2 regions of the Streptomyces marokkonensis genome follow, and region 2 is predicted to be linked to the other one. Evidence: predicted binding sites of a transcription regulator. Region 2 holds the regulator's gene; the other holds the start of a gene.
The links. The regulator HrcA, encoded in region 2, represses chaperone genes, less so after heat shock. The targets are predictions, from matches to a motif close to TTNGCACTCNGNNNNNCNGAGTGCNAA.
Positions count from the first base shown of each region.

Region 1 (4,412 bases), on a different contig from region 2:
GACAGACGCGACGGACGCGCCGGACGTGACGCGGAAAACGCCCGAGGGCGGCACCCCCTGCCGGAACAGGGGGTGCCGCCCTCGGTACGTGAAGGACGGTCGATCAACCGGAACCGGTCGATCAGAAGTCCATGTCACCGCCCGGCATGCCGCCCGGGGCGCCGCCCGGGGCGGCCTTCTCCGGCTTGTCGGCGATGACGGCCTCGGTGGTGAGGAACAGCGCGGCGATGGAGGCGGCGTTCTGCAGGGCAGAGCGGGTCACCTTCGCCGGGTCGATGATGCCTTCGGCGATCATGTCGACGTACTCACCGGACGCGGCGTTCAGGCCGTGGCCGACGGTCAGGTTGCGGACCTTCTCCACGACGACGCCGCCCTCGAGACCACCGTTGACGGCGATCTGCTTCAGCGGGGCCTCCAGGGCGAGCTTCACGGCGTTGGCGCCGGTCGCCTCGTCACCCGACAGCTCCAGCTTCTCGAAGACCTGGGAGGCCTGGAGCAGGGCCACGCCACCACCGGCGACGATGCCCTCCTCGACGGCCGCCTTCGCGTTGCGAACGGCGTCCTCGATGCGGTGCTTGCGCTCCTTGAGCTCGACCTCGGTGGCGGCACCGGCCTTGATGACGGCCACGCCGCCGGCCAGCTTCGCCAGGCGCTCCTGAAGCTTCTCGCGGTCGTAGTCCGAGTCGCTGTTCTCGATCTCGGCGCGGATCTGGTTGACCCGGCCCTGGACCTGGTCGGCGGAGCCGGCGCCGTCCACGATCGTGGTCTCGTCCTTGGTGATGACGACCTTGCGGGCGCTGCCCAGGAGGTCCAGGGACGCGTTCTCCAGCTTGAGGCCGACCTCCTCGGAGATGACCTCGCCGCCCGTGAGGATGGCGATGTCGCCGAGCATGGCCTTGCGGCGGTCGCCGAAGCCCGGGGCCTTGACGGCGACGGACTTGAAGGTGCCGCGGATCTTGTTGACCACCAGGGTCGACAGGGCCTCGCCCTCGACGTCCTCGGCGATGATCAGCAGCGGCTTGCCCGACTGCATGACCTTCTCCAGGAGCGGCAGCAGGTCCTTGACGTTGCCGATCTTGGAGTTGGCGATCAGGATGTACGGGTCGTCGAGCGACGCCTCCATACGCTCCATGTCGGTGGCGAAGTACGCCGAGATGTAGCCCTTGTCGAAGCGCATACCCTCGGTGAGCTCGAGCTCCAGACCGAAGGTCTGGGACTCCTCGACGGTGATGACGCCTTCCTTGCCGACCTTGTCCATGGCCTCGGCGATGAGCTCGCCGATCTGGGTGTCGGCGGCGGAGATGGAGGCCGTGGAGGCGATCTGCTCCTTGGTCTCGACGTCCTTCGCCTGCTCCAGCAGGGCGGCGGAGACGGCCTCGACGGCCTTCTCGATGCCGCGCTTCAGGGCCATGGGGTTGGCGCCGGCCGCGACGTTGCGCAGGCCTTCCTTGACCAGGGCCTGGGCGAGAACGGTCGCGGTGGTCGTACCGTCACCGGCGACGTCGTCCGTCTTCTTGGCGACTTCCTTGACCAGCTCGGCGCCGATCTTCTCGTACGGGTCCTCGAGCTCGATCTCCTTGGCGATGGAGACACCATCGTTGGTGATCGTGGGGGCGCCCCACTTCTTCTCGAGGACGACGTTGCGGCCCTTGGGGCCGAGCGTCACCTTGACGGCGTCCGCGAGCTGGTTCATGCCGCGCTCGAGGCCGCGCCGTGCCTCCTCGTCGAACGCGATGATCTTGGCCATGTGAAGTGGTCCCTCCAGGACTGGGGGTGATTCCTTCGGACCGCGCCCGCGCCCGCGACGGACGGCTCGCCTGCCGTGCGGTTCCTTCCCCACCCGGCCTGCGGGCCTCACCGACCCGGTCCTTCGTTGTCACTCTCACCTTCAGAGTGCTAACGCAATGATTAGCACTCGCCCCTGCCGAGTGCAAGCGTCTCTCAGGGATCGACACCGGCGCTCAGCCACCCGCGAACACGGGCCGGCGGCGGTCCGGGGCGGTCCGCAGGAGGTCTTCGGGCCGGTCCGGGGCGCGTTCGGGGCACGTCCCGAGGCACATCCCGGGCACGTCCGGGCAGGCCGAAGGGCCCGTACCCCGGGAGGTACGGACCCTTCGGTCGAAGACCGCGCTGCGGTGGCCGCGCGTCTCAGGCGCTGAGGCGAACCATGTCGGCCTGCGGGCCCTTCTGACCCTGCGAGATCTCGAACTCGACCCGCTGGCCTTCTTCGAGGGTGCGGTAGCCGTCCATCTGAATCGCGCTGTAGTGGACGAAAACATCCGCACCACCGTCGACCGCGATGAAGCCGTACCCCTTTTCCGCGTTGAACCACTTCACGGTTCCGGTAGCCATGTCATTTCTCCTTTGGGGCAGTGCGCCGGAGCCCGCACTGTACGGACGCCGTGTCGCCGCGATGATCACCCCGCCCGGAAAAAGACCGGACATACAAAAGTGCTTCCAGTGGCACAATGTCCGACCGGAGAGCGCTTGAAGTTTCGGGAACCACAACTGCAACTGAGATCGACAGTAGCACGCCGCAGCGGCCAGTGTGCGGTGAAGAATTCACCCCTGCTCATTGCGGCATATAATCTGTCTGCCTGTTCCGTTGAAGTCTCAGCCCGCGGGCGCAGATATTGACACATCCCCACGACGTCATATTTGGAACACCCGCGCTTCTGCGATCCGGGCCGTCGCCACGCCAAAGACGTTCGACGACCCCCGGCTGCTCCTGGACAACGACGTGAGGCAGTGGACTGAGCTACCGCTGTGGCGAACCCACGCGGGCGTGTGGAAGGTCGAGTCGGCGCGGGCGCAGACCCGCGGGATTGGTGTGCCGCCCGTTGTCGGAGACGGTGACGGACGCCTGGACGTGGCTTCGCGACGGCGGGATGCCGGTGCCGCACCCGCGCTGGGCCGAGCACGGGATCACGCCGGAGAAGGAGGCCGTGATCCCGGCCGCGCTCGGTCGGTAGAGGGTCAGGCGCCGATCGCCAACGGGCTTTGAGCGCCGAGCCTGCGTGCCGGGGAGAGGGCGCCCAAGTCCTCGATCTGCTCGGCTAGGAAGAGGGCCGCTGGAGAGCACCGGAACTGAGGGCGTGTCAGCTCGAGCCGGGCGGCAGTAAGCCGCTCCATCATGCCCGAGCCGCGCCAGCCCGGCGGCACCTGGAAGACGGGCGTCAGGACCTCCTTGGCGCCCTCGACCTCGTCGCGCATTGAGCCTTGCGCGTGCCAGGTCGATGGCAGCCGGCCCCGAGACCACGATGGGCACCTCGGCCTGCGGCCGACTGCTGAGCGGGGTGAGTGCCGCGCGCCCACGGGCGGGAGCTACTGCACCTGCCCCTTCCCCGTGATGCTGGACGCTCCACGCGTGACTCCGCGGTGGCGAGCCGGGCGACCGGCTCGGCGGGCACCACGTCGGGGGCGCCGGGTGTTCACCTCGTCGCCGGTGCCGGCGGTGGGTGTGGCGAGCGCGTACACCGTGCGTTCGTGCCGTGCCGTGCCGTGCCGGGCGCGGGTCAGCGGTGGTGGTGGCCGTGCAGGTGGGCGCGCAGGAGGTTGGGGTCCTTCCGCGTGGTGTAGGCGGCGCTGAGGACGTACACCTCCTTGCCGCGCAGGGCGACGGAGGTGGGGTTCTGGAGTCCGTCGCCGGCGTGCAGAACGGTGGTGCTGGTGCCGTCGGGACGAATGCTCACGACCTTGTTGGGGCCGTTGAGGGTGGCGAGCACCTTGTCGCCCCGGCCGGTGAAGGCGAAGTCGTCGATGCCGGGCAGGCCCGTAGCCTTCAACTGCGGTGCTCCCGCCCGGTCTCCGCGGCGGATCGGGATGCGCAGGAGGGTGCCCTTGTCGAGGTTGGTCACCCACAGGGCGCCGTTGTGCACCTTCGCGCCGTTGGCTCCGAGGTAGCCGGTCGAGGCGAGCTCGGACGCTGTCGACCAGACGGTGGGCCGGCCCCCGGAGAGGGGGACGGTCGACACGGTGCCGAGCACCGAGTCGGTGATGTAGAGCCGCTTGGAATGCCGGTCCAGCGCCAGACCGTTGGGCAGGCCGTTCGCGGGCAGCGCGGTGATGCGCCGGGGGGCCTTGCCCGGGACCAGCCGCCACAGGCCCGTCAGGTCGGCGGTACCGGTCGCGTACAGCACGTACGTGGCGCCGTCGGCGTGGACGATGCCGGTGGTCAGGGGGAAGCGGAGGACGGGTGTATTGACTCCGCCGTCGGCGGGCGCGGGCAGCGTCGCCAGGATTCGGACGTTGCCCCGGGGGGTGATCCGGGCGACCTGGCGGCTGCCGGCGAAGGTGACGTGGGCCGTGCCGTCGGGCAGCAGGGCGATGTTCTCCGGCATCTGGCCCGCCGCCAGGTCGAAGTGCTTGGCGATTCGAACGTTGCTCAGGAACCTCGAAGCAGCCGCGGTGCT
Region 1 is NZ_BAABCQ010000056.1:14,265-18,676, forward strand. Features, by position in the region: gene ABEA26_RS16170 (serine/threonine-protein kinase) at 1-2, shown strand, start outside; gene groL (chaperonin GroEL) at 122-1,747, opposite strand; gene ABEA26_RS16180 (cold-shock protein) at 2,149-2,352, opposite strand; gene ABEA26_RS16185 (hypothetical protein) at 2,841-2,972, shown strand; gene ABEA26_RS16190 (hypothetical protein) at 2,977-3,213, opposite strand; gene ABEA26_RS16195 (SMP-30/gluconolactonase/LRE family protein) at 3,516-4,412, opposite strand, start outside.
Region 1: the regulator HrcA is predicted to act here: its motif matches at 1,909-1,935, upstream of groL (chaperonin GroEL).

Region 2 (4,412 bases):
CTGGGCGATCCGCCACTCCTTGGAACCCGGCACCAGGTGGTCCACCAGGACCCCCAGCCGGGCGTCCGGCCCCGGCGCGAAGTCGTCCACGATCGACGGCAGGTCGTCGACACCGCCCAGGTACTCCACGACGACACCCTCGACCCGCAGGTCGTCGCCCCACACCTTCTCGACCAGCTCGGCGTCGTGTCGCCCCTCGACGTAGATGCGTCCGGCGCGGGCCACGCGCGCCCGTGCGCCGGGGACGGCGACCGAACCGGATGCCGTACGGGCGGGACGCACCGGACCGGACGAACGGGACGAACCGGACGGCGGCCGGATCAGAGTCACCACCCGCCCCTCCAGCAGGAAGCCGCGCGGCTCCATCGGGAACACCCGGCGCTTGCCGAAGCGGTCCTCCAGGGTCACCGTGCCGGCCTCGCAGCCGGTCACCGCGCCGCAGAAGCCGGTGCCGGGCTCCTCGACCACCAGGCCGGGATCGGCCGGGACCTCCGGTACCGGCTGCGGTTTCTTCCACGGAGGGGTCAGGTCGGCGGAGTACTGGCGCATTCTGATGACGATACGAGGAGCGGGCGCTCCGTGATCGACGCGACACGCCGAACCGGGTCCGCGTGACCAGCGCCTCACACGCCGAACCGGGTCCGCGTGACCAGCGCCTCACGCGCCGAACCGGGTCCGCAGTGATCAGCGCGACACACCGAACCGGGTGGCCAGCGCGTCCCGTTGGGCCCGGACGTAGGCCGCGTCCACCACCGCTCCGTGACCGGGGACGTACAGCGCGTCCTCACCGCCCAGGTCGAGCAGCCGGTCCAGGGCGGCGGGCCAGCGCGACGGTACGGCGTCGGAGCCCGCCTGGGGCTCGCCGGACTCCTCGACCAGGTCGCCGCAGAAGACGACCGCCGGGGCGCCCGGCACCAGCGCCACGAGGTCGTGGCCGGTGTGCCCGGGGCCCACGTCGGCGAGCAGGACCCGTCGGCCGCCGCCCAGGTCGAGCGTGCACTCGCCGTGGACCTCGTGGTCGACGCGGACGAGGGCGTTGGCCGCCTCCCGCGCCACCCGCGCGTCCAGGCCCTCCGCCACCGCCTCCGAGCGCAGCGCCTCCCGCCCCGGTCCGCCCGGCGCGAACACCGCGCCCACGCCCATCGCGCCGTACACCTCAGCCCCCTCCGGACCCGGACCCGCGAACGCCGCCGCCCCGAAGACGTGGTCGAAGTGCGGGTGGGTCAGCGCGAGATGTGTCACACGGTGACCGGCGAGCTCCCGCGCCCCCGCGTGCAACCGGGCGCCCTCACCGAGGCTCGACCCCGCGTCGACCATCAGCGCCGCGTCCGCGCCGACGACCAGCCCCGCCGTGCAGTCCCACACCGGCAGCCGGCGCCGCCCCACCCCGGCCGCCAGCCGCTCCCATCCCAGGTCTTCCCAAGTCACCGTCACGGCCACGACGCTAGCGGTACGGCACCTTGGCGCACGGCGGGCGTGCCCCCGGCCTTGCCGGGGGCGTACCCCGCGGCCGTACACTGGGCCGGGGAAGTCTGGCACTCGCGCACCGTGAGTGCCAGGGAAGACAGTGGGACCCCCGGCAGTACGCCGGCGGACGACGAGATCTTGGAGGTGTGCGCGAGTGCTCAGTGAACGCAGGCTCGAGGTGCTGCGCGCCATCGTCCAGGACTACGTCGGCACCGAGGAGCCGGTCGGCTCCAAGGCCCTCACCGAGCGGCACAACCTCGGCGTCTCCCCGGCCACCGTGCGCAACGACATGGCGGCCCTGGAGGACGAGGGGTTCATCGCCCAGCCGCACACCAGCGCCGGGCGCATCCCGACCGACAAGGGCTACCGGCTCTTCGTCGACAAGCTGGCCGGCGTCAAGCCGATGACCGGGCCCGAGCGGCGTGCCATCCAGAACTTCCTGGAGGGCGCCGTCGACCTCGACGACGTGGTGGCCCGCACGGTGCGGCTGCTCGCGCAGCTGACCCGGCAGGTCGCCGTCGTGCAGTATCCGTCGCTGACCCGCTCGACCGTGCGGCACGTGGAGTTGCTCTCCCTGGCGCCCGCGCGGCTGATGCTGGTGCTGATCACCGACACCGGCCGGGTCGAGCAGCGGATGGTCGACTGCCCGGCGCCGTTCGGCGAGTCGTCCCTGGCGGACCTGCGCGCGCGGCTCAACAGCCGGGTCGCCGGGCGCCGCTTCTCGGACGTGCCGAGCCTGGTGGAGGACCTGGCGGAGGCTTTCGAGGCCGAGGACCGGGGTACGGTCTCTACTGTGCTCTCCACTCTCCTGGAGACGCTGGTCGAGGAGAACGAGGAGCGGTTGATGATCGGCGGTACCGCCAATCTGACCCGCTTCGGGCACGACTTCCCCTTGGTGATCCGACCCGTCCTCGAGGCGCTGGAGGAGCAGGTCGTGCTCCTCAAGCTGCTCGGTGAGGCGAAGGATCCGGGCGTGACCGTCCGTATCGGTCATGAGAACGCCCACGAAGGACTCAACTCAACGTCCGTCGTGTCGGTGGGCTACGGTTCGGGCGGCGAGGCGGTTGCCAAGCTCGGCGTGGTCGGACCGACCCGCATGGATTACCCGGGAACGATGGGAGCGGTACGCGCAGTGGCACGGTACGTCGGACAGATCCTGGCGGAGTCGTAGGTGGCCACGGACTACTACGCCGTACTCGGCGTACGCCGCGACGCGTCCCAGGACGAGATCAAGAAGGCGTTTCGGAGGCTCGCCCGCGAGCTGCACCCGGACGTCAACCCCGATCCGAAGACCCAGGAGCGGTTCAAGGAGATCAACGCCGCCTACGAGGTGTTGTCGGACCCGCAGAAGAAGCAGGTCTACGACCTCGGCGGCGACCCACTCTCGCAGGCCGGCGGCGGTGGCGCGGGTGGCTTCGGCGCGGGTGGCTTCGGGAACTTCTCGGACATCATGGACGCGTTCTTCGGTACGGCGTCGCAGCGCGGGCCGCGCTCGCGCACCCGCCGCGGCCAGGACGCGATGATCCGCATCGAGGTCGAGCTGGACGAGGCGGCCTTCGGGACGACCAAGGACATCCAGGTCGACACCGCGGTCGTCTGCAACACCTGCAACGGCGAGGGCGCCGCTCCGGGCACCAGTGCCCAGACGTGCGACATGTGCCGCGGTCGCGGCGAGGTGTCACAGGTCACGCGGTCCTTCCTGGGCCAGGTCATGACCTCCCGCCCCTGCCCGCAGTGCCAGGGCTTCGGCACCGTGGTCCCGACCCCGTGCCCCGAGTGCGCGGGCGACGGCCGGGTCCGCTCGCGGCGCACCCTGACCGTGAAGATCCCGGCCGGCGTCGACAACGGCACCCGGATCCAGCTCGCGGGCGAGGGTGAGGTCGGCCCCGGCGGAGGCCCCGCCGGTGACCTGTACGTCGAGATCCACGAACTGCCCCACTCGACCTTCCAGCGCCGCGGCGACGACCTGCACTGCACGGTCACCATCCCGATGACGGCGGCGTCCCTGGGCACGAAGGTGCCGCTGGAGACGCTCGACGGCGTGGAGGAGATCGACATCCGCCCGGGCACCCAGTCCGGCCAGTCGGTCCCGCTGCACGGCCGCGGCGTCACCCACCTGCGTGGCGGCGGCCGGGGCGACCTCATCGTCCACGTCGAGGTCCTGACCCCGAGCAAGCTCGACCCCGAGCAGGAGCGCCTGCTCCGCGAGCTGGCCAAGCTGCGCGGCGAGGAGCGTCCGCAGGGGCAGTTCCAGCCCGGGCAGCAAGGGCTGTTCTCCCGGTTGAAGGACGCTTTCAACGGGCGCTGAAGCCCGGTACCGGAAAGCCCCTGGCGAGGCCCGCGCCAGGGGCTTTCCGGTGGGTACGGGACGGTTGCGCGACGGGGATGCTTCTGGCGTATGCCAACGGAAGCCCGGATTCGGACCCGTCCACAGGACGTGACACCATGCCGTCATGTCCTCCGCACTGACCGATCTCTTCCCCTACCCGATCGTGCAGGCGCCCATGGCGGGCGGCGTCTCCGTGCCGCGGCTCGCCGCCGCGGTCGGCGAGGCGGGCGGACTGGGATTCCTGGCCGCCGGGTACAAGACCGCGGACGGGATGTACCAGGAGATCAAGCAGCTGCGGGGACTCACCGCCCGCCCTTTCGGCGTCAACCTCTTCATGCCGCAGCCGGAGACGGCCGACCCCTCCGCCGTCGGCGTCTACGCCGACCAGCTGGCCGGTGAGGCCGCCTGGTACGAGACGGAACTCGGCGATCCCGAGTGCGGCCGGGACGACGGCTACGACACCAAGCTCGCGGTGCTGCTGGACAACCCGGTGCCGGTGGTGTCGTTCCACTTCGGCGTCCCGACCCGTGAGGTCGTCGACTCCCTGCACCGGGTCGGCACCTTCGCCGTGGTCGCCGCGACCACCGTGGAAGAGGCCCGGGCCGTGGAGCTGTCC
Region 2 is NZ_BAABCQ010000036.1:5,253-9,664, forward strand. Features, by position in the region: gene ABEA26_RS11890 (DUF3097 domain-containing protein) at 1-549, opposite strand, end outside; gene ABEA26_RS11895 (MBL fold metallo-hydrolase) at 685-1,434, opposite strand; gene hrcA (heat-inducible transcriptional repressor HrcA) at 1,622-2,638, shown strand; gene dnaJ (molecular chaperone DnaJ) at 2,639-3,775, shown strand; gene ABEA26_RS11910 (nitronate monooxygenase) at 3,921-4,412, shown strand, end outside.